Linked DNA regions of Lentisphaera araneosa HTCC2155. The protein of the gene in region 1 interacts with the protein of each later gene in a pairwise test. Links are inferred from orthologs where the notes say so. Each region holds a gene or a part of one and is shown in the gene's direction. Other genes may lie near its edges. The genes, in order: LNTAR_RS17920 and grxD.

Region 1 (10,560 bases):
AAATATCAAGTAGATCCGCTTCAATTTCCCAAAGCGTATCCTCTAGCTTATCAGCTTCTTGAAGTCGTTCGACAACTTCTTTAAAACGTAACTCGAGCTCTTCGTTAGTATCCATAAAATAATAACCTTATTTATAATTTCATCATAAAGTAATATTTCACTAGCTCTACACCTTTGCAACTCACAACTCCATCGACTGTGAGCACAAAAACTAATTTTATAGGCTTTACTAAGAGGCGAACGAAAGGAATACTTCACTCGCCTAGTTTTTACGTTAAATCAATGCTCTTTTTTAAGAACTTCTGCTTGGCTCTCTAAAACCTTGGCATAAGCCGCCATATCCATCTCTTGAATAACGACAAATGGAGAAACTATCAAAGTCAAAAAACGAAGCTTATCCTTCTTCCACTTCTCCACTTGGAATCCATCTGGGCGAAATATAGATCCGCTCTCAATCGCCTTTCCTACAATTTCGGTATTATTTTCCGCTATTGCTTCAGCCAATAAAAAACAATCTTTCCCCTCTTTTACGGCAAATAACATATCCCTAATAAAGGAATCATGTAAATCTGACCATTCACACCAGTCAGCTTCTTTCAATAATTTCTCATTCATAATCAAATCATCTTCTGTATAAAATAAAAAAGTGAAACACTTTACACAGCGTTTCACTTCCTCATACGTCTTTACAGAAAAAAACGAAGTTTATTTCACATCAAAAGATAGAAATATATCATCCCTTAAACGGCGAGCTTCATCTAAAGACTTAGTCTTTAACGAGCGTCTAATACGTTTTTTTGTCACAGCCGTAGGATATACAGTGTAATGGATGAACCATGTACCATTGTTATTCCACAAGTGATGATTGTCATTCGCTTCATCTGTTCTAATAGCTAATTCAGCTTCTAACATAATTGACTTCCTTAAAAGTATTACAAACAGTTTCAATTTAATCGACAGTAAACTTTTTCTTTTATTGGTACTGCCAATTTCAACGCTAACTTAAACACATTGGTATAATTAAGAAGTAGTTTTTATGGTACTTTTATATTTTTTCATATAATCAGCACTAATGTCATAAAAAATCTACGATATACAGGAGGGGCACTCGCTCGCAAATACGATATTCGTAAAACAAGTATAGATGAAAAATCAATAAATGCCATTTTTTACGCTTTTTTAAAAAATCCACCATCTAATTTTATAAAAAAAGACTATTTTACAATAGAAACATGAAGTATTCATATTAATCATGAAGTGAAAATTTAAAATTCGTAAAACCTTATAGACATTACAATGAAGAATAAAATCAATATAACTTACTGCCCGGGATGCCGTTGGCTTACGAGAGCTTCTTGGATGAGCCAAGAATTACTTATTACTTTTGAGAAAAATATCGATGAAGTCTCACTTTCTCCCTCTCCAGAAGCAGGCACTTTTAAAGTTTTCGTAAATGGGGAACTTGTCCACTGCCGAAAACAACACAATGGCTTTCCTGAGCTGAAAATTCTCAAACAAAAAATACGTAATCTTATATGTCCCGAAAAGGATTTGGGGCACTCAGATCAAAAAACGAAATAAGCTCCTACTAAATCCCCCTAGCGCATTGCGTAGAATTAATACCAAGTTAGATTAGCCAGCGCAACCGGTTGACGGTCGCTATGGTTCGCCATAGAGGAAAGTCCAGACACCGCAGAGTAGGATGCCCTTTTGCAAAGAAGGATACTGTGTCCCATAAAGTCACAGGAAGGAAAGTGCCACAGAAATGATACCGCCTCACTTGTGAGGTAAGGGTGAAATGGTGAAGTAAGAGCTCACCGTGCTTTTAGCGAGAGCGGAGCAGCATGGCAAACCCCATCCGGTGCAAGATCAAATAGGGAACAAAGATGCGACTCGTATCGTTTTTCTTCGTGAAATATAGTTCCGGGTTCTGATCGCATAGTCAAATGACCGTCCATTTGCGATTTTCGCAAAAGACAGGATCTGGCTTACAGCCGGTTGCGCTTTTTAAATTCTAGTTGTGGGAAACACTATATATGAGTCAAGAATCACAAGGCCAGCTCTACCTTCTTGCTACGCCCATTGGCAATTTGGATGATATGAGTTTTCGGGCAGTAAAAACACTTCAGCTAGCAGATTTGATTGCTGCAGAAGACACTCGTCGTGCGGGAATATTATTGAAGCATTTCGAGATCAAATGCAAGACGACTTCATATCACATGCATAATGAAAAAGAGAAAACATCCTACCTCATTCGCCAAGTCAAAGATGGCAAAAAGGTCGTTGTCTTATCTGATGCTGGCACTCCTGTCATTTCTGACCCAGGCTTTCTTGTTGTCAGAGATGCCGTTGAACAAGGCATTGAACCACAAATCATCCCAGGCGTTTCCGCTCTCACTTTTGCTGCAGTAGCCTGTGCCTTCCCCCTTGACTCCTTCACTTTCGCGGGCTTTCTTCCAGTAAAATCAGGCAAACGCAAAGCGCTCCTAGAAAAGTACTTAAATAACGGGCTTTGTACTTTTTTCTACGAATCACCCTTTAAAATTGATAAATTACTAAAAGATCTGCATGAAATATGTGGCCCCAACACTCCCGTTGCCCTAGTTCGCGAAGCGACAAAAATGTTTGAAGAAACCATCCGCGGCACAGTATCTGAGCTTATTGAGCTCGGAAAAGAAAAAAAATGGCGTGGCGAATTTGTTGTCGCTGTGAATATGCGCGAAGCAGACCATATTGTTACAGAAGAACCTAAAAAGAACAAGAAGAATTATGATCGATTTAGCACAAATAAAACTGAAAATCCAGCAAACCTTCTCCCCCCTTTACCTTGATATAAATGATGAAAGCAGTACTCATGCAGGGCATAGCGGCGCCATCCCAGGACAAATAACTCATCTACGCATCACTATTTGCTCTGATCAATTTGATGATGTAAGCATGATTAAACAGCATCGATTAGTCAATGAATGTTTAAAAGAAGAACTTAACAATGGTCTCCATGCTTTAGCACTTAAAACTTATAAAGTTAAACAATGGGAAGAACGTAATTATGGATGATTATGAATGGAAAAAAACTATCATTACAACTGTTCTCGTGCTTTTGATTTTGGCCGGCTTAGTCTACGGAATGCTTAAAGTCGTCTAATAATGGCTCAAAAAATAATAAATGTTTCTGCTGGTATCATTATAAAAGACGACCAAGTTCTCATATGTCAGAGACGTGAAGCACATCACAAGGGTGCCTGGGAATTCCCCGGAGGAAAAATAGAACTTAATGAAAGTCACCAAGAAGCTTTAAAGCGGGAATTAAACGAAGAACTATCAATTAATTGCGAAATAGGCCAACACTTTCATTCGGTATTTTATAAACTCAACATTAGTACACAGCTGAATTTACATGCTTACTTAATTAAAAGCTTTATAGGTACTCCGAAATGTCTCGTACACTCTAAAATCCTCTGGATCACTCTACAGGAGCTTAGCTACTATAACTTCCTTCCAGCTGATCTTCCTCTGGTGGAAAACTTATTAAATAGACATAAAAAAGAGCCAGTAAAAACTGGCTCTAAAAGATAAACTTTAAGAAAACTATTTTGTTTCTTCTTTCGACTCTTCAACTTGAGTCTTCTTGACGGGAGATAAGCCTTTTGCACGGTTATCAACGGCTTCATCTAAAGTAAAACCACCCGACATCCAATTCTTTGCTGCATCTGCACTAAACTTACTTCCGTTCCAAGCAATGATTGTTTCAGCATCAGTAATATTTAAAGCTTTCCACTCGCCATATTTTTCAGGAGTAATTGAATGCTCTGTATACTGGTTGGCTAAAGCTGCGTCAACACCTTCTGCTTTCCAAGCTGCGATTGTTTCTTCAGACATATTGTCCCAAGTTGCTTTACTAGCACACGCACTCATAAAAAGCGCAACGATTAAAACGGCAATAAATTTTTTCATTTGTATTCCTCTTATTGTTAATGACACTATGTCGTCCATGAATATAAAGGCTCGATCTGATTTGTTAAATAAGTTCTTGTAGAGTTTCTAAGAATTTACAATTCTTAATTCGATCCTATTATTTCTTTTAAAATAAAAGACCATAACTTATCACGTAGATACAATGCTTTATCGACTGCTTGCTGAGCTTCCTCTATTTTTTCAGGAGAATCACAAAAAGATTGATAGAGTCGTTCAGATGCAGGACCATGCTCACCACCATCCACTTCTATATGCCTATTTAAATAATAATGAAATAAAGACCACTCCGTAGGACAATCCACTTCTAATTTTGTAACTAGGCCTGAGAACATATCGGGGATTAATGTTTCACGTCCTTTTGCAAAAACCGCACAGATTTCATGATCGGAACCATTAAAAATAAGTTCAAAGCTAAAGTCTAAAAATTCTCTTAGCGCTACAGGAAGTTCCTTATTTAAATCAAATAAACTTTCGCCACCTTGTAAAGCTTTCATGTAATTTTGATGAAGTTCAAGATCTGCACCACATTGCTCCATCGCTTTCAAATAAAGTTCATAATGAGAGCAGTATGAGCCATTAGTTGGATCCACATCAGTCTCTTCCTCAAGAATTACTTCATTAATAAGACGCCTTAATTCAGGTGACTTTCCTGGCATCCATGGAAATTCGGGTGGAGAACAAATATGTTGAACTTTTTTAGCTAAGCTCTGAAAGTCCCACACACAAAACACATGGTACTTCATGAATACCTTAATACCCGTAGTTGACCATACTTTTTTATATAGGTCATGGTCGGCAAGTTTACCAGTTACTTCTGAACTCATTTATATCTTCTTCTTTTTTTGCCTAAGTGTATTCATTACTAAGGATTTAACAAGCTTAATAAGAAATATTTCAGTAATTATATAAAGCTAGAACAGGAGCTAAATCAAAGTGGTCAGTTCGCTGCGCTGATAGATCGTTCGCAAGCTCACTGCAAATCGGCCTTCGGCCTGCAGTTGAGGGAAATACTTTATTTTGCTGGGAGCTCCGCATTCTATGCGGAAGTTGAAATTCTATCTCTCCTGGGAGCGCGGGCATCCCTGCCCGCTTAAGTGCTGACCTCAAGCCAAACAATAAGTCCCATAAGTCCCATAAGTCCCATAAGTCCCATAAGTCCCATAAGTCCCATAAGTCCCATAAGTCCCATAAGTCCCATAAGTCCCATAAGTCCTATAAGTCCTATAAGTCCTATAAGTCCTATAAGTCCTATAAGTCCTATTGCTTAGACTCTATCTAGGCACAAAAAAAAGCGCATATCCTAAGATATGCGCTCTAAAAATTTCGGCTTGAAGCCTAGCTATAGGGAAATAAAACTATCTAGTAGAATTATCCGCCCCTACGGCAGCAAAAAAAAGGCTGGCAACGACCTGCTCTCCCACAGTCTTAACTGCAGTACCATCGGCGCTGGAGGTCTTAACTACCGAGTTCGGGATGGGATCGGGTGTGGCTCCTCCGCTGTGGTTACCAGCCGGAAAATGTTGGGAAGAAAACTTAGTGATGAAAGATAAGATCGCAAGACATAAGACTTAACTTAGTTGAGCTTATTTGTGTGTGCTTATTATCTTTTTTAGGTGACATTGAATGATGACAACTAAAAAAGAGGTGGACAAGCCTCACGGCTGATTAGTACTGGTCAACTGAACATATTGCTATGCTTACATCTCCAGCCTATCGAACAGGTAGTCTTCCTGTAGCCTTTAGAGGATAAATCCTGGGATATCTCATCTTTAGGGGGGCTTGGCGCTTAGATGCTTTCAGCGCTTATCCTTTCGCGACTTAGCTACCCAGCAATGCACCTGGCGGTACAACTGGAACACCAGAGGTCACTCATTCCCGGTCCTCTCGTACTAGGGAATGCTCCTATCAAATATCCTACGCCCGCAGAGGATAAGGACCGAACTGTCTCACGACGTTCTGAACCCAGCTCGCGTACCACTTTAACCGGCGAACAGCCGGACCCTTGGGACCTTCTTCAGCCCCAGGATGTGATGAGCCGACATCGAGGTGCCAAACCGCACCGTCGCTATGGACGCTTGGGTGCGATAAGCCTGTTATCCCCAGAGTACCTTTTATCCGATGAGCAACGGCGATACCACTTTCCACCGCTGGATCACTAGGTCCTGCTTTCGCAACTGCTCCACCTGTCGGTGTTACAGTAAAGCCTACTTCTACCCTTACGCTCTACGCATGATTGCTGACCATGCTGAGTAGACCTTCGAGCTCCTCCGTTACATTTTAGGAGGAAACCGCCCCAGTCAAACTGACCCTCTGAAACTGTCCCCCATCCGGATTCACGGACGTGGGGTTAGATGCCCAAACTAATAAGGGTGGTATTTCACTGACGACTCACAAACGCCTGACGACGCAAGTTCACAGTCTCCCACTTATGCTACACATATTAGTCCGAACAACAATATCAGATTACAGTAAAGGTTCATGGGGTCTTTCCGTCCATCTGCGGGTATCCGGCATTTTCACCGGAACTACAATTTCACCGAGATCCACGTTGAGACAGTGTCTGGATCGTTACACGATTCGTGCAGGTCGGAACTTACCCGACAAGGAATTTCGCTACCTTAGGACCGTTATAGTTACGGCCGACATTCACCAGGGCTTCATTTCGAAGCTTTGCCCGAAGGCTAACCTCTCCATTTGACCTTTTGGCATTGGTCACGTGTCACACCCTATACTTCCTCTTTCGAGTTTGCAGAGTGCTATGTTTTTGCTAAACAGTCGCCCAGACCTCTTAACTGCGGCCCCCCTGAGGGGGCACCCCTTCTCCCGAAGTTACGGGGCTAATTTGCCGAGTTCCTTAACGTGGTTTCTCTCGCGCACCTTAGTCTACTCGACCTTCCTACCTGTGTCGGTTTTAGTACGGATAACTAAGCATCAGACGCTTAGAAGCTTTTCTTGGCAGCATGGTTCTATGTTAGACGGTTCCACCCGAGGGTTTCTTCGCCCCATCACAGTTGGTTCTTATGTAAAGCGGATTTTCCTACTCTACGAATTGCCTGCTTGGTATGACTAATCCATCAGTCATTAACATTTTCCTTCCGCGTCCCTTCATCACTACACTTAGCTAGTACAGGAATATTAACCTGTTGTCCATCGACTACGCCGTTGGGCCTCGCCTTAGGGTCCGACTAACCCTGGGGGGACGAACCTTGCCCAGGAAACCTTCGGATTTCGGTGACCGGGATTCACACCCGGTTTTTCGTTACTTATGTCTGCATTCTCACTTCTATGCGGTCCACCTGTTGTTTCCATCAAGCTTCACTCCTGCATAGAACGCTCTCCTACCCCCAGCAAGCTGGGTCGCGTCTTCGGCAATGGGCTTTAGTCCCGATTATTTTCGGCGCAGAATCACTCGATCAGTGAGCTATTACGCACTCTTTAAATGGTGGCTGCCTCTAAGCCAACATCCTGATTGTCCAAGCAACTCCACATCCTTAATTCCACTTAGCCCATCTTGGGGGCCTTAGACGGCGATCTGGGCTGTTTCCCTTTTGTCTATGCGGCTTGTCCCACATAGACTGACTCCTGAGCTCATAAATTTACGGTATTCGGAGTTTGATATTTGTTGGTACCCCGGTAAGGGCCCGCGAAAAATCAGTAGCTCTACCCCCGTAAAGAAGCACTCAAGGCTAGCCCTAAAGCTATTTCGGAGAGAACCAGCTATCACTGAGTTTGATTGGCCTTTCACCCCTATCCACAAGTCATCCAAGCGTTTTTCAGCACGCAATGGTTCGGTCCTCCACCCGATGTTACTCGGGCTTCAACCTGCTCATGGATAGATCACTCAGTTTCGGGTCTACTGCATACGACTTAAATCGCACTATTCGTACTCGCTTTCGCTTCGGCTCCGTTTAATAACTTAACCTTGCCGTATACAGTAAGTCGCAGACTCATTATGCAAAAGGCATGCGGTACATCATATAAAGATGACCCACACTTTGTAGATGTATGATTTCAGGTTCTATTTCACTCCCCTTACGGGGTTCTTTTCGCCTTTCCCTCACGGTACTGGTTCACTATCGGTCACTAACGAGTATTTAGCCTTGGAAGGTGGCCCTCCCTGATTCAGACCGGGTTTCACGTGTCCGGCCCTACTTGGGATACCCGCTATATATTAAAGAAATTTCGCTTACGGGACTATCACCCTCTGTGGTTCGGTTTTCCAAACTATTCAGCTATCTCTTCAATACAATGTTGCAGGTCCCGCAACCCCTAAAAGCATGCTTTTAGGTTTAGGCTCTTGCGCGTTCGCTCGCCGCTACTAGCGCAATCTCGGTTGATTTCTTTTCCTCTAGGTACTGAGATGTTTCACTTCCCTAGGTTCGCCTCCCTAACCTATTTATTCAGTTAGGGATAACTGGACATAACTCCAGTTGGGTTTCCCCATTCGGATACCCACGGATCAAAGCTCTTTTGCAGCTCCCCGAGGATTTTCGCAGCTTAACGCGTCCTTCATCGCCTGTTAGTGCCAAGGCATCCATCATACACCCTTACTAGCTTGTCCACCAAAAATATTAAAAATAATATCTTCAGCGACACACCTAATCTCTACTAAGTCTTTCTTTGTCTTGTATTCTTTTGGTTTGCGATCTTGGTATAAATTGTTTTTTGGTTGGTTCCTTTAACTTATAAAAGTTAAAAGACCTCAATTATACTTTGACTCTTTCATTCTATTGTTTTCTTCCTTTCAAAGATCTAAAGCTCTTTCCCGCTTTCGGGAATGCTTAAATTCTGGTACGCGCACCAGGATTTGAACCTGGGACCTCATCGTTATCAGCGATGCGCTCTAACCAACTGAGCTATGCGCGTATCATAAGTGGAGCCTATGGAATTCGAATCCATGACCTCCGCCTTGCAAGGGCGGCGCTCTAGCCAGCTGAGCTAAGGCCCCGTATATAATACAGCATTAGATACTCAATGTCTGAATTATACGATAGTAACGGGGTAATAAGTCTTGTAAAAAAGTACTCTTCTTCGGCCGAGGCCTTAAAGAGGTTAGTCTTTTTCATTCCTTAAAAAGGAGGTGATCCAGCCGCTGGTTCCCCAACGGCTACCTTGTTACGACTTCATCCCAGTCACTAAGCCCACCTTCGGCGTCTGCCTCCTGCAAGCAGGTTGGCGCAACGACTTCGGGTGAACTCAGCTCCCATGATGTGACGGGCGGTGTGTACAAGGCCCGGGAACGTATTCAATGAGCCGTAGCTGATGCCCATTTACTAGCGATTCCATCTTCATGGAGTCGAGTTGCAGACTCCAATCCGTACTGAGACCGGTTTTGGGGATTCGCTCCATATCACTATGTCGCTGCCCTTTGTACCGGCCATTGTAGCACGTGTGCAGCCCCGGGTGTAAGGGCCATACTGACTTGACGTCGTCCACACCTTCCTCCCGCTTAACACGGGCAGTCTCCTTAAGGTTCTCAGCATTACCTGTTAGCAAGTAAGGATATGGGTTGCGCTCGTTGCCGGACTTAACCGAACACTTCACAGCACGAGCTGACGACAGCCATGCAGCACCTGTTTTTGCGCCCCGAAGGGAATTCGACTTTCACCGAACGTCGCTCAATGTCAAACCCGGGTAAGGTTCTTCGCGTTGCCTCGAATTAAGCCACATGCTCCACCGCTTGTGCGGGCCCCCGTCAATTCCTTTGAGTTTTAGTCTTGCGACCGTACTTCCCAGGCGGTACACTTATCGCGTTAGCTTAGACACTGATCCGACTAACCAGACCAACATCGAGTGTACAACGTTTACTGCTAAGACTACAAGGGTATCTAATCCTTTTCGCTACCTTAGCCTTCGTCCATGAGTGTCAGTATTGTGCCAGTAAGCTGCCTTCGCCTTTGGTCTTCCTTGTGATATCTACGCATTCCACCGCTACACCACAAATTCCGCTTACCTCTCACATACTCTAGTCTACCAGTTTCAAATGCAGGTTCAGTGTTAAGCACTGAAATTTCACATCTGACTTAGTAAACCACCTGCGGACCCTTTACGCCCAGTAATTCCGAATAATGCTCGCCACCTACGTATTACCGCGGCTGCTGGCACGTAGTTAGCCGTGGCTTCCTCTGGGGGTACCATCATCGTTTTTCCCCCCTGACAGATCTTTACAACCCGAAGGCCGTCTTCGATCACGCGGCATTGCTCCGTCACGCTTTCGCGCATTGCGGAAGATTCTCGACTGCAGCCTCCCGCAGGAGTCTGGGCAGTGTCTCAGTCCCAGTGTGGGTGATCGTCCTCTCAGACCACCTAGCCGTCATAGCCTTGGTAAGCCGTTACCTTACCAACTAGCATAATGGCACGCGAACTCATCCCTAAGCGTAACCTTTAAATATCAAAACATGCGTCTTGATAGTCACATCCGGTATTAGCAGTCGTTTCCAACTGTTGTTCCAAACTTAGGGGCAGATTATTCACGCGTTACTCACCCTTTCGCCACTTTCCATTCACCGAAGTGAATTTCTCGTTCAACTTGCATGCCTAATCCATGCCGCCAGCATTCATTCTGAGCCAGGATCAAACTCTCCA
Region 2 (13,573 bases), on another replicon or contig:
CCGATGAGTTTAATTGTACTTACAATAAGCTTCTTAGAAAGAAACTCTTGTACTTTTTTATCATTTTTTAGTTCAATTCAACTACTCGGTCTATCAATTCGCACTCAAGTCAGTCATACGGCACTGCAATCTTTAGTTTTCCTTGTTTTTTACGAATCGTATTATAGTTCATTAGATAAATCGATTTTCACAAGCAAAGTGAGCAACAATAATTTTGATCGCTAAAGGTTAACCCAATGAAATTCACTTTAAATAGCTTCACCCCCTATGACCTACGTGCCAAACTGGGTGAACAACTTAACCCTGAGGTTGCTTACGCAATTGGTCGAGCCTATGCGCTTACACAGAAAGCGAAAAAAGTCTGTGTTGGGGGAGACATCCGACTGAGTTCTGAGGAACTCAAAAATGCCCTCGCTCGTGGGCTTGCAGAAGCTGGTTGCGAAGTTCTTGACCTAGGCTTAACCGGCACAGAAGAAATCTACTTTGCCACCGTTCATTATAAACTTGATGGCGGCATTCAGGTAACCGCGAGCCATAATCCGATAAATTATAATGGTATGAAGTTTGTGGGCCCCAACTCCATCCCCATTGGTATGGCAAATGGCTTACAAGACATCAAAGAGTCCGCAGAACAATACCTTAATCATCCCAGTGAAAATTTATCCGGCACTCAGATCGCCGCTATCCGTAGTGAGTCATGCTTAGCAGAATATATTCAACATATTCTTAAATTTATCAGCCTCGATAAATTGCACCCCATGCGCTTATTGATGAATGCGGGCAATGGGGCTGCGGGTCATATAATTGATGCCATCGAAAAAGAGTTCCAAAACAAAAATGTCCCCGTAGAGTTTATAAAAATCAATAATGAACCCGATGGTAAGTTCCCGAAAGGCATTCCGAATCCCTTACTCCATTCTTGTCGTGCTGAAACTTCACAAGCGGTCATCGACAACAATTGTGACCTTGGCATTGCTTGGGACGGCGATTGTGATCGTTGTTTTTTCTTTGATAATAAAGGCGATTTTATAGAGGGTTACTTTATTGTCGGCCTATTAGCTGAAGCATTTTTAAAACATGATCCTAATCAAACTATCTTGCAGGACCCTCGCCTAACTTGGAACACCATTGATATAGTCAATGAAAATGGAGGCCAATGCTTCAAAAGTAAGACAGGCCATGCCTTCATAAAAAAAGACATGCGCGAACGCGATGCAGTCTATGGCGGTGAAATGTCCGCACACCATTACTTCAGAGACTTTTTTTATTGCGATAGTGGAATGATTCCTTGGTTGTTGATCATTGAATTACTCTCATCAAAAGAAGCCGACCTTCATGAACTCCTCCACCAACGTATTGCGCTATTCCCTAACCCCGGTGAACTCAACTTTACGATAAGTCACAAAGATGAAGCCATAAAATCTATCGAGCAATACTTCCGCGATCAAGGCGATGCTCTTATCATTGAATATTTCGATGGCCTCAATATTGAGTTCAAAGACTGGCGCTTTAGTTTGCGATGCTCAAATACTGAACCCTTAGTTAGGTTAAATATCGAAACGCGCGCCAATCAAGGTTTACTCAAGAATAAACTGGCTCTCATCCAAAGTTTACTAGATAAGTGGATTTAAAGAAGAGTATTCCGTTCCCATAGACAACAAATGTAGCAAGAATTGTTAAATTTTGATTAGCGCTGTCAAAAATCATCGCCCTAAGTTGATTCTTAGTTCAACTAAACAATTAAGGACAACATATTATGAAATATTTTTTACTTTTAACACTCTTCTCTTTAAGTGCTTTGGCTCTGGAAACACAGGACTACCAGAAATTGAAATCAGCTATCTATGAAAGCATGAAGGAAAACATGGACGTTCATCAGAACGAATGCTTAAAAGAAAGTCAAAAAGAGGTTTTTCCGGCTTATCACAAGCTCCTCAAAGCTGTAGCTAAAAACGACGAAAACTTCAGCGCACTTTACCAAGAACTCAAAGATAACAATCAATCCAGTGGCAAATACAAGGCTCAACGAACTGTCGAACTTTACCTTATCACCGAAGTAAAGGATCAAGAAAAGTATGCCGAACTCTATGAGACGTGGCACAAAGCTCGTGTCGCCTACGAAAATAAAAGAGGTGCTCTACTCAAGAAAGCGAATCACCAAGCTGGTCAAGGTTATGCGAAAAATATGAAAAAGATCCAAGACTTGCGTGCTCCGCAATCTTAATCCCTGTAGTAAACTTCCACCAAGTGAAAACCAAATTTACTTTTCACTGGCCCATGAATCACATTGAGCTCTTTCTTAAAGACAATCTGGTTGATGGCTGGAACGAGTTGCCCTGGGCGTAACTCTCCAAGATCTCCACCTCGTTTTGCTGAATTACAGGTGGAGTATTTTCTTGCGAACTTCGCAAAATCAGCCCCTGATTTCAGCTTTTCTAAAATCTCTTCAGCATCTCGTTTTTGCTTGACTAAAATGTGCCGCGCCATGGCTGTTTTCATGACTAGTTCTCAAGTTTTTTGAGTTTGGATTCAAGCTCAACTAACTTGGGGTCTTTCATGAGCTCAATGTAAATTTCTTCATTAAGCTTATTAATTTTCTCAATTATCTCTTTTTGCTCTTCGGCCAATAGAGCATCACTGGCGATTAATTTATCTTGTAAAGCATTGATTTTTTTTATCACTACCTGACGATCTTTGCCTAATTTCCCTTTGAGTGATGCGACAAGATTTTTCATTTCATCATTGCGCTTAAAGAGTTCATCCAACTTGATGTACAAACTTTTGACTCGGCGGTCCAAGCTCTTGAGCTTGATATCTTTATTAATCTTATCCAAGCTTAAACGATGGAACTCTAAACGAACGGTATTCCAGTCATCAATTTTATCCGCTTGGACACTCAAACATATAAGAAGGCTTATCACTAATTTTTTAATCATTGATCTTGCTCCTTAAATTGAGTATTCCAGAGTCGGGCATAAAGACCATTTTGTGCTAATAAATCTTCATGTGAACCGTACTCAGCCACATAACCTTTATCCATTACGTAAATACAGTCAGCATCTTTCACCGTACTCAAGCGGTGGGCAATCGCAATCACAGTCCTGTCAGTCATGAGCTCGTTAATCGCTTGTTGAACCAATTGTTCCGTCACATTATCCAAAGCACTCGTGGCTTCATCCAAAACTAAAATCGGCGGGTTCTTTAATATCGCTCGAGCAATAGCGACACGCTGACGTTGACCACCCGAAAGTTTCGTACCACCGGTTCCTACGTTAAACTTAAAACCTTCTTCTTTATCATTGATGAAACCAGTCACATCAGCTTGTTTGGATGCTTGATCAATAGCTTCATCACTTGCACCTTCGACACCATAGGCGATATTGTATTTCACCGAATCATTAAATAGCGTCGTCACCTGATCCACAAAGCCGATGAGATTTCTTAGAGAATCATTGCGAATATCGCGAATATCCACACCATCAATCGCGATTGACCCTTCATGGATATCATAAAAACGCGCCAACATATTAACGAGGGTCGTCTTACCTGAACCCGCTTCACCCACGAAGGCAACAAAGTTTCCTTTTGGAATGGTGATATTTACATTTTTTAAAGTTTGTTGGCCATCATAAGAGAAACATACATCCCTAAAGGTAATTTCCTTTTGGAAAGTCGGCAAAGCTTTGGCTTGAGGCTTTTCTTTGATTTCGTAGTCCATATCCAAGTACTCAAAAATTCTTTCGGCAGCCGCAACCGTTTTAATGATGTTAGCTTGGATTTTTGTTAAGGATTTGAAAGGCTTATAGGCTAAATTTGCCGCAATACCAAGGGCTGCGATTTTATCAAATGTCACACCTTCCACCACACTATAAATTAAAAAGATTACCGCAAAACATACTGCTGCAGCCTCTGTCATTGGTGCTAGTAAGAGTTCATAGCGCTTTGATTTCATGGTCAATTTGAAGAAACGATTATTGGAATTATCGAAGCGATCTTTTTCATATGTTTCCATATTGTAAGCTTTCACTAGTCTAACACAGGAGAGTGTTTCCTGCATACGCACCATCACATTACCAATTTGTTCCATAGTCTTTTTAGCGTACTTCTTTAAACGTCCGCCAAGGGCAAAGATTGGCAGTAAAAACACTGGCATACCTAAAAACAAAAATATTAAGATCCCCGTTAGATCGTTCTCGATCGAGAACCAGGTGATGAAGCCGACAACAGAAAGAATTTCTATCGGACTACGCGTTAATTGACCTATGTTTTCCGATATAGCCGACTGGATTGTCCCCGTATCATTCTGACAGCGACTCATCATTTCCCCAACTTCTTCAGAATTGTGGAATTCCATCGATTGATTCATTAACTTGCCAAACAGCTTAGCACGCAAGTCAGCTACGACGCGAAGGCCAACCCAACGCATGAAGTAACGATTGAAAAATGTCCCCGCACTCTTGAGCATAAGCGCAATCATGAGAAAGAATGCCCCAATGATCAAAATAGCTCCAGTTGGCTCTCCTGTGATTGGGTCTTGTAACTCAAGGCCACATTTTTGTTCTAAGAGATCTCTTAAAAAAGCTGGGATTTTCGCAACCTTTGCATCCCACTCTTTTCTCTTGCTTTGATCCACAGTCACTACTGAGATGACTTCTAGCTGTTCCCCTTGCGAAATTTGCTCTTCGTATTCATCATCGGCGTTTTTCCGATTCTCCACCATGATTTCCACATTGCTTTTGTCGGGTTTTTCAAGCGTGTAGCGACTCACAGACTGCACCTGTTTATCACTTCCAACCACTTGTCCCATCACGGAAGCTGTCTGAGTGAGCAAACCAAAAATCGACCCGCCAGTCACAAAGCCAAAAAAGATCCCTAAGATGAGCTTTCCTTTATATGGCTTTACGTAACTGAGTAAGCGCACATAAATCGCCCAATTGATCTTTTTCTTTTTACTCATATAATCTCGTTAAGTTTTTGATTTTGCAATATAGGGCAATAGCTTCAAAAGTATATACAGTATATTTAAAGAATCGCCGGAGTTTCACCATGCGTTTTGTTTTCCTTATGGACCCCATAGAATCAGTTAAAGCCAGAACTGATACTTCTTTCATTTTCATGATTGGTGCTCAACGCCAAGGCCATGAAATATGGTTTTGCGGCACTCGCAATATTTCTATCCTCGATGGGAAAGTCCACATGCAGGCCCAAAAGCTTCGTGCGATTGAACTCAAAGGCCTCTACGATTTAAATGGCACTGATAATCCGATCTCGCCCTTCGAAGTTCTCGAAGAGCGCACTTTGATTGACGATGAGATCGACGCCGTCTTCATTCGTACTGACCCGCCTTTTGATTCCGGCTACTTGATGAATACATGGATGCTCGACCATTTACCCACAACAACTGCAGTCATCAACTCGCCCCAAGCCATTCGTGATGTCAACGAAAAAGTCTGGTGCTCACGCTTTACAGAGTTCACACCGCGAACTTTAATTACTGCTAACATGGATCTTTATCTCAAGTTTCTCGATGAAGAACAACAAGTCATCGTTAAACCTTGCGATGGTTTTGGTGGCGCAGGAATTTTCCGCATTGAACAAGGCAAAGCCAATGCCCGCGTTGCCTTTGAAACACTTTCTAATCGTGGCCAAGAAGAAGTAATTGTTCAAGCCTACGTCAAAGAAGCTAGCCAAGGAGATAAACGAATCCTCTTGCTCAATGGCGAAATTTTGGGTGCTGTTTTACGTGTTCATGGTGCCGATGATCACCGCAACAATTTTTATGCGGGTGGCTCAGCCGTGGCCTGTGAAATCACTGATCGTGAAAAAGAAATCTGTGCCGCTCTCAAACCCTGGCTACAAGAAAAAGGCCTCTATTTTACAGGAATTGATTTCCTCGGCGACAAGCTCACCGAGGTCAATGTCACATCACCCACCTGCATGCAGGAAATGAACCGACTTTACGATTTAAAACTAGAGGATACTGTAATCGCCTTTGTAGAAAATTTAATTAAAAGTAAAAGGAACTCAAATGCTTGAGCTCAAACTATATTCATCGAATGGGTGCCCATTTTGTCGTAAGGTCACTAGCTTTATGTCTAGTAATGGTATCGAACTCGATGTTGAAGACCCCTACTCCAACAGAGACGCCATGTCGACCTTCAAAAAATTGACTGGAAAAACCCAAGTCCCTTGCCTCATGATCAATGGTAAGCCGATGCACGAATCTGATGATATTATTAACTGGTTACGTGGAGAATTCCTCTAATGAAAGAGCAAATCGAACAAGCCATCCTAGCTGTCCTTCCCGACGCACAAGTGCATATCGTCGATCCCGATGGCGCACACTTCCAAGGCCTCGTTATCAGCCCCAGCTTTGTAGGTGTGCCCTTACTGAAGCAACACAAGTTGGTCATGAACGCCCTCAAAGAAAAATTTGCGACGGATACTGTGCATGCACTTCAACTCAAAACTTTCACTCCCGAAAAATGGGAAGCTCAAAAATCTAATTATATTAACTAAGGAAAACTTATGTCTGACATAAACGCTACAATTAAAGCTGAGCTCGAAGCTCACCCAATTAAACTTTTCATGAAGGGTGTTCCTGCAATGCCACAATGCGGTTTCTCACAAACTGTTATTCAAATCCTCAGCTTCTACGATGTTGAATACTCATCTATGAACATCCTCGAAAACCCAGAATTCCGTCAAGGCTTAAAAGATTACTTCGAATGGCCGACTTTCCCACAACTCGTTGTGAACGGCGAACTCGTTGGTGGTTGCGACATCATCATGGAGCTTCACGAAAACGGTGAACTTCAGGAAGTTCTTGACTCAGCTAAAAAATAATGTCTAAGATCCCCGATATTATTCCAGACTTCAGTAAATCTGAAGAAGGACTCATTCCCGCTGTGGCACAAGATGCCGCAACGGGAGACATCCTCATGCTCGCCTACGTCAACCAAGCTGCATGGGATGAGACCCTCAAATCGGGTCGTGCCTGCTATTGGTCACGTTCTCGCTCAAAGCTTTGGAAAAAAGGTGAAGAGTCGGGAAACTGGCAAGAAATCAAAGAGATCCTCGTAGATTGTGATGGCGACTCGATCATCTACAAAATCGAGCAAATTGGTGGCATTGCCTGCCACACAGGCCGTCGCTCATGCTTCTACAACAAGTATGAAGATGGTGGTTTCAGTGTAAACTCTAAACCCCTCATTGACCCCGACGAACTCTACAAGAAATAGATTATTTTTTCTTCATGGTCATAAAGCTTTTTGCTTTATGACCTTTTTTTGTCTCCAGTTGACAAAAGTTTTTCACCTTTCAAAATTGCAAATAGCTGAAAAGTAGTATCTTAATCCCAATTAATTAGGAGAGATAACATGACTTTGCATAGCATCATTGCACAAGCCGAAGCCGCTGGAAGCTTTTGGGAAAAAACTTACTACAACAATACTGTATCACTTTGGTTAACAAGCCTCGGCTTTGTCTTGGGCAGCGTCATCCTTGGCAAAAGCATTTATTGGGTCTTCTCAAAACTCGTTAAAGCCCTTACGCAAAAAACAAAAAATACCTTGGACGATCTCATCGTCGACCTCATAGAGGAACCCATTGTCGCGGCATTTATTGCTTCTGGCATTTATTTCTCACTCAGCTTACTGCAACTCCCCGCCATGCTCGAACGAGTCATTGCCAAGTCCTACACCATGGTCGTCACCCTGCTAGCAGCTTGGTTGATCACGCGCTTTTTCGAAGCTTTTTATCAAAACATTGTTCAGCCCTGGGCAGAAAAAACTGAAAATGATCTCGATGACCAACTCCTTCCAGTTCTTCGTAAAGGCGTGCGCTCAATCATCTGGATTGTGGCGATCATCATTGGCTTAAATAATGCTGGCTACGATGTCGGCGCTATGATCGCTGGCTTAGGTATTGGTGGTTTAGCCCTTGCAATGGCCGCAAAAGATACTGTAGCAAACGTCTTTGGGGGCTTCACAATCTTTACTGATAAACCCTTCAAAATGGGTGATCGCATTCAAATCGACGGCGTCGATGGCACCGTAGTTGAAATCGGTGTGCGTAGTACGCGTATCAAAACTTTGGCAGGCCGCATCGTCACTATGCCGAACAATACTTTTGCGAGTTCCGCAGTCGAAAACGTCACTATTGAACCCAGCCGGAAAATTGTTCTAAACCTCGGACTCACCTACGATACAAAACCCGAACAAATCGAAGAAGCCATCGAGATCCTTAAAGATATCGTGGCAAAAAATAAATCTACTGAAGAAGACGTCATCACCTCATTTAATGGTTTTGGCGACTTCGCTCTCAATATCATGTTCATCTATTACATCACTAAAGATGAAGATATTGCTCAGACTCAAACGGATATGAATTTACAGGTCCTCAAGCGCTTCAACGAAAAGAAACTTGAGTTCGCCTTCCCCACTCAAACACTCTATAATATCCAAGGCTAAAGCAAGCTCTGTGCCTCATGCGTCAATTTGTGGTGACAAATTGGCGCAAATTTTGTCACAGCAAGTACTTAAAAACTCCTTGAGTCGACTTGCCCACCGCCTATATTCTCCCTGTTTTTAAAAAATAACAAACAGGAGAAAATCCACAAATGGAAAAACAATTCCAAACAGAAGTTAGTGAGCTCCTCAAGCTCGTTATCAACTCACTCTACTCAAATCGCGATATCTTCCTCCGCGAACTCGTTTCTAACTCTTCCGATGCCATCGACAAAGTGCGTTTCAACTCACTTTCCGATAAGTCACTTGCAGTTGAGAGCGACGAACTCAAAATCAAACTCATTGCCGACAAAGATAAAAAGACTTTCACAGTCATCGACAATGGCGTCGGTATGACTGAAGCCGAAGTTGAAGAAAACATCGGTACAATTGCTCACTCAGGAACAAAGTCTTTCGTTGAAAAACTCCAGAGTAGCAAAGAAGAAAACGCTCCTGACCTCATTGGTCAATTTGGTGTTGGTTTCTACTCAGCTTTCATGGTTGCCGACAAAGTTGACGTCTACACACGTAGCGCAGCTGTTGATGCTAGCGAAGGTGTTCACTGGCACTCAGAAGGAACGGGTTCCTACACAATCGAAAAAACTGATCTCGCGGAACACGGTACTAAGATCGTTCTTCACCTCAAAGAAGACGCAGAAGAATTCCTCGAAGAATGGAAAATTCGTAAAATCGTCAAAACTTATTCTGACTTCCTCTCTTACCCCATCACCATGGACGTAGAGAAAACTCTTCCAAAAGCTGATGAAGATTCTGAGCCAGAAGTAAAAATCGAAGAAGAAACTCTCAACTCAATGAAAGCTATTTGGACCAAGTCTAAATCTGACGTTACTGAAGAAGAGTACAGCGAATTCTATCGTCACGTTTCTCACGATCACCAAGAGCCTGCAGAAATCATTCACTACCGCGCCGAAGGTAACCTCGAGTTTGACTCACTCCTTTTCATTCCTGAGCGTGCGCCTTCCGACATGTTCATGCAGCAAGAAAATAAGGGTGTTTGCCTCTATGTGAAACGCGTTTTCATCATGGACAACTGCAAAGAGCTCGTTCCTGACTACCTCCGCTTTGTTAAGGGTGTCGTTGACTCAGCTGACCTCCCACTCAATGTCTCTCGTGAGATCCTCCAAGAAGACCGCGTTATTCGCACCATTCGCAAAAATATCGTCAAAAAAGTTATCTCCACTCTTAAGAAGACGAAAAATAAAGATTTCGATAAGTACAGCAAGTTCTGGGCTGAGTTTGGTAAAGTAATCAAAGAAGGCATCAGCAACGACTGGGAAAACAAAGACAAGCTCACTGAGCTCCTCGTTTTCGAATCTTCTTCTACGGAAGCAGGTAAATTCACAAGCCTCGACGACTACGTTAAGCGCATGCCTGAAGATCAAAAAGAGATTTACTACATCACTGGCTTAAGTCGTGCTGCAGTTCAAAACTCTCCTCAGCTCGAAGCTTTCAAAAAGAAAGGTTACGAAGTTCTCTTCTTCATCGATCCAATCGACGAATGGGTAACTCAGTCACTCACAGAGTTCGATGGCAAAGCACTCAAATCTGTAGCTAAAGGCGATCTTGATCTCGACGAGAAAGAAAAAGAAGAGCTCGAGAAAGAAAACGAAAACTTCAAAACTCCTCTCGAATCCATTCAAAAAGTTCTCGACGAAGACATCAAAGAAGTTCGTTTCTCTAGCCGTCTTACTGATTCTCCTTGCTGCTTAGTTGCTGACGAAAATGGCATGGGCGTTAACATGGAGAACATCTTCAAGGCCATGAACCAAGACATCCCTCATCAGAAGCGTACGCTTGAGCTCAATAAAGATCACGTCATTGTTCAGCACATGCTCAAGGAAGCTGACAAAGATGCGGGTTCTGAAGATCTCAAAGATTGTGCAACTCTGCTCTACGATCAAGCCCTTCTCAACGAAGGTTCTGCGATCAAGGACCCTGCACGCTTCACCGCCTTAATCACTAAGTTCATGTCAAAAGCTATCTAAGCTCTTCCGAACTTAACTAAAAAAGCCACCGCTTAAACCCGGTGGCTTTTTTTATTGCCTCTTACATCATTACCCCAAGGCTCACGCCTTTGGGCTAAGTATAAGGGTAGGGAAGACTCCTTGCGGAGTCTCCCCTCCTTCCGAACCGTACGTGCGGTTCTCCCGCATACGGCTCTCCAGTCAGTGCTTACTCCGAAGAGACTGAAATTCCAGTTTCCAAGCTTCTTCCAGTGAAAAGAAGCCTAGATCTGTAAAGTAGGCTTTATTGTATTTACGAGTATCAATCATGCGATGAGAACCTTTCTTGCGATTATATTTGGCTATAATGCTGCGCAGTCTTCTGCGTGTAAATTCATCTATACCTCGCATTGCATACACAGTGGAGTGCTTGAAGTATTGATACCATCCGACAAGATTTGGCCGAAGGTAAGCAATTATGTCCTCTATTGAGTCCTTATTGCTTCTCCTCGTTTTCTTGCGTATGGCATCTTTGCATTTCTTCAGGCTCTGCTTCCTTGGCCAACGTTTAATGCGATGTGTATTTCGCGTTCTCTCGAAATGGTATCCGAGAAACTCGAAGTACTCGCACTTCTCTGTCATGTCGGCAATTCGCGTTTTTTCTGGATGAAGTTTCAGCCCATTGGCTTTCATCCACCTTCGCGTTTTGCGCAATGCCCTTTTGGCTGATTCTTTACTTTTACACATGATCAGGAAATCGTCTGCATAGCGCACTATCTCGAATCCAGCCTCGGTCATCTTGTGATCAAAGGGATCAAGATAGATATTTGCTAACAGAGGACTGATAATTCCTCCCTGCGGTGTACCTTCTTCAGGTTCCCAATGCTTGAGACCATCAAAGATATTGGCTTTGAGGAATTGTTCGATCAGATCAAGAATTTTACCATCAATGATCTTTTCCTTGACTCGACTCATGAGTTTCTCATGTGGTATAGTATCGAAGTAGCTTTGGATGTCGGCATCCATAACATAGAGATAGCCCTGCTTTAACAATTCATTCACTCGTCTAAGTGCATCCTTGCAACCCAGCTTTGGACGAAATCCAAAACTGTAGGGCGAGAAGTCGATATCGAATATCGGCTCTATCACATGTTTCAGAGCTGTTTGAACTACTCGATCACGCACTGTGGGTATTCCCAGAGGTCTGGTCTTTCGACCATCACCTTTTGGGATTTCCACTCGGCGCACTGCACTGGGATCATACCTTCCATCTTGCAGTTCTTCGAGAAGCTTAGCATTATTATACTCCAGCTCTGATTCGTAGCGCTCGATTGATACCATGTCCACTCCATGTTTGCCCTTATTTGAACACACTTTCTCCCAAGCCTCCATAATATTATTCTTACGCATCAGCTTATCTGATAAGCTGTACCACTTGCCTCTTTCAACTCCTCTATGAAGAGTTTTCAGCATCTGATCCGTCCAGACAGAAGGTGACGCCCACGCTTGTATTTCAACAAAGCGTTCATCTCGTCCTAATATTTGTTTAGCCATTTCTGACATTCTTATATTCCTTCTATTCTTTTCTTCTCAGTTTCACCTTCCTGCCCCCCTTTGCTCCAGTGACTTTCACCACCTTCATCGCTACTATGAGGGCTCTGACTCCTGCGTGGCGGATTAATCCGTACTGCCCACACAGGTCTCCCTACTTGATCCACAACACCTTCACACCATTCCGTCACCAAACACCTGTCAGCGTCTATACACCGCTTTTCTTTCCGCCTTTCTTCAGCGTGTATAACTTGAGCAGTTGGCTTACTTCGCCCTCAGGCTACGCAGCTCTTCCTCCCACTCTCTGGTCTTCGCCATGATATAGCAGGCTCGACACCCTGACCGGCCGAAACGCGTTCGTCATCCTACGGACTGATATTTCGTCTAGGCCCTACTACCCACCCCGTTTCACAACGACGCAGTTGACTTCGACTACAGGGCTGACGGTCAACCCTGACGAGGTCTTTCACCTCGCTGATGTTGTGTACGCATAGGCGTACTATAACATGCCTTCGGCATTCAATGAGTGCCGAAGGCACGGCAGTGCTATGGAATCATGAATCCAAATTATCGTGAGTGCCGAAGGTACGGCATAGGGCTCTATACCATGCCCTTGGCATTCTCTTATTTTTTGGGGATTTATAAACCCAAGGCTCACGCCTTTGGGCTAAGTTATAACATGCCTTCGGCATTCAATTAGCACCGAAAACACCATATTCTAAGTTCAAAAATTATTTATTGAAGTCAGAGAAACTTCTAAGAAAATCTAGTTTCTTATTTAGACTCCAAACATTGACGATTTTGAGTGCTTCTGTTGTGAAATAACAAATATCTTCTTCGCTTAGATCATGAAATGTTGCGATGTCCGCAAATTCCCGACCTACTACTTGTTCACTTTGTAATGTGTATGTATGGCGAGAAAGGTCTAAAAACACTGCTGATTTCAGAAAAGATTTTGCTAGGTATAAGATTTCGTCAATATCGTGGTGAGCAAATTTTGTAAAGTTTGATAATTTCTCTAAAACATAATCATGATCAGCTTTACGATAAAAACTTAAAAGTTTTAACAAGGCGACATCGAGGTTATACATTATTTAAATTCCACTAAGTAGGACATGGAGTTACGGTATTCCGCTGTTTTATCTAAGTAATAACGATCAGCTTCTTTATCGTAACGTAAGTGAACTCCCTTTATTGTAAGCCATTCCTGGTCCTTGTTTCGCTTTTCTGTAGGCCAATCCGATTTTGGCATAAACAATACAAAATCGCCATTTTCAAATACGAAGTGATTACGAGCATCATTTTGAACCGTTTTTAGAGTTTTAATTAAAACCTCTAAAAAGTTTTGAGCTTCTAAATTTGACCAGTCTTTTAAAATCGCTTTTTTCATCTGTTGTTGAGCATTTGGATAATGGATACCATAACCAAAAAATAAAGCTGAAGCTATTTGATCTTTGTCACCTGACTCAAGAACTTGTTCTAAACGTTTTAATTCTTGCGCTATTCGTTGGCGATCAAGATCTGTACTAACTCTTTTAGGTTTATTTCTAT

What was found.
Region 2: the proteins of LNTAR_RS17920 (region 1) and grxD interact in binary tests that used the Escherichia coli proteins (3 or more experiments, as listed by UniProt). The link is inferred for Lentisphaera araneosa HTCC2155 from one-to-one orthologs.

The regions. Positions count from the first base shown.
Region 1 is NZ_ABCK01000020.1:85,196-95,755, reverse strand. What follows is about bases 1,546-4,413. They hold LNTAR_RS17920 (BolA family protein), read left to right. Parts: upstream 1,546-2,769; coding sequence 2,770-3,057; downstream 3,058-4,413. Other genes in these bases: LNTAR_RS17905 (DUF3050 domain-containing protein), read right to left, coding at 4,059-4,413; LNTAR_RS17910 (hypothetical protein), read right to left, coding at 3,589-3,954; LNTAR_RS17915 ((deoxy)nucleoside triphosphate pyrophosphohydrolase), read left to right, coding at 3,148-3,576; rsmI (16S rRNA (cytidine(1402)-2'-O)-methyltransferase), read left to right, coding at 2,037-2,831; LNTAR_RS17930 (Rdx family protein), read left to right, coding at 1,546-1,581. In the rest of the region: LNTAR_RS17940 (DUF2288 family protein), read right to left, coding at 280-615; LNTAR_RS17935 (hypothetical protein), read right to left, coding at 706-912; more of LNTAR_RS17930, read left to right, coding at 1,297-1,545; more of LNTAR_RS17905, read right to left, coding at 4,414-4,799. UniProt on the Escherichia coli protein: Transcriptional regulator that plays an important role in general stress response. Has many effects on cell morphology, cell growth and cell division. Acts by regulating the transcription of many genes, including dacA (PBP-5), dacC (PBP-6), ampC and mreB.
Region 2 is NZ_ABCK01000018.1:92,557-106,129, reverse strand. Bases 5,207-8,187 are described here. They hold grxD (Grx4 family monothiol glutaredoxin), read left to right. Parts: upstream 5,207-6,528; coding sequence 6,529-6,846; downstream 6,847-8,187. Other genes in these bases: LNTAR_RS17020 (mechanosensitive ion channel family protein), read left to right, coding at 7,380-8,187; hisI (phosphoribosyl-AMP cyclohydrolase), read left to right, coding at 6,846-7,241; LNTAR_RS17035 (BolA family protein), read left to right, coding at 6,265-6,519; LNTAR_RS17040 (glutaredoxin family protein), read left to right, coding at 6,029-6,265; gshB (glutathione synthase), read left to right, coding at 5,207-6,036. In the rest of the region: LNTAR_RS17070 (phosphohexomutase domain-containing protein), read left to right, coding at 237-1,631; LNTAR_RS17065 (hypothetical protein), read left to right, coding at 1,757-2,224; LNTAR_RS17060 (peptidylprolyl isomerase), read right to left, coding at 2,221-2,499; LNTAR_RS17055 (hypothetical protein), read right to left, coding at 2,502-2,936; LNTAR_RS17050 (ABC transporter ATP-binding protein), read right to left, coding at 2,933-4,957; more of gshB, read left to right, coding at 5,047-5,206; more of LNTAR_RS17020, read left to right, coding at 8,188-8,471; molecular chaperone HtpG, read left to right, coding at 8,621-10,513; ltrA (group II intron reverse transcriptase/maturase), read right to left, coding at 10,694-12,034; LNTAR_RS27285 (hypothetical protein), read right to left, coding at 12,037-12,213; LNTAR_RS17005 (hypothetical protein), read right to left, coding at 12,754-13,113; LNTAR_RS17000 (hypothetical protein), read right to left, coding at 13,113-13,573. UniProt on the Escherichia coli protein: Monothiol glutaredoxin involved in the biogenesis of iron-sulfur clusters.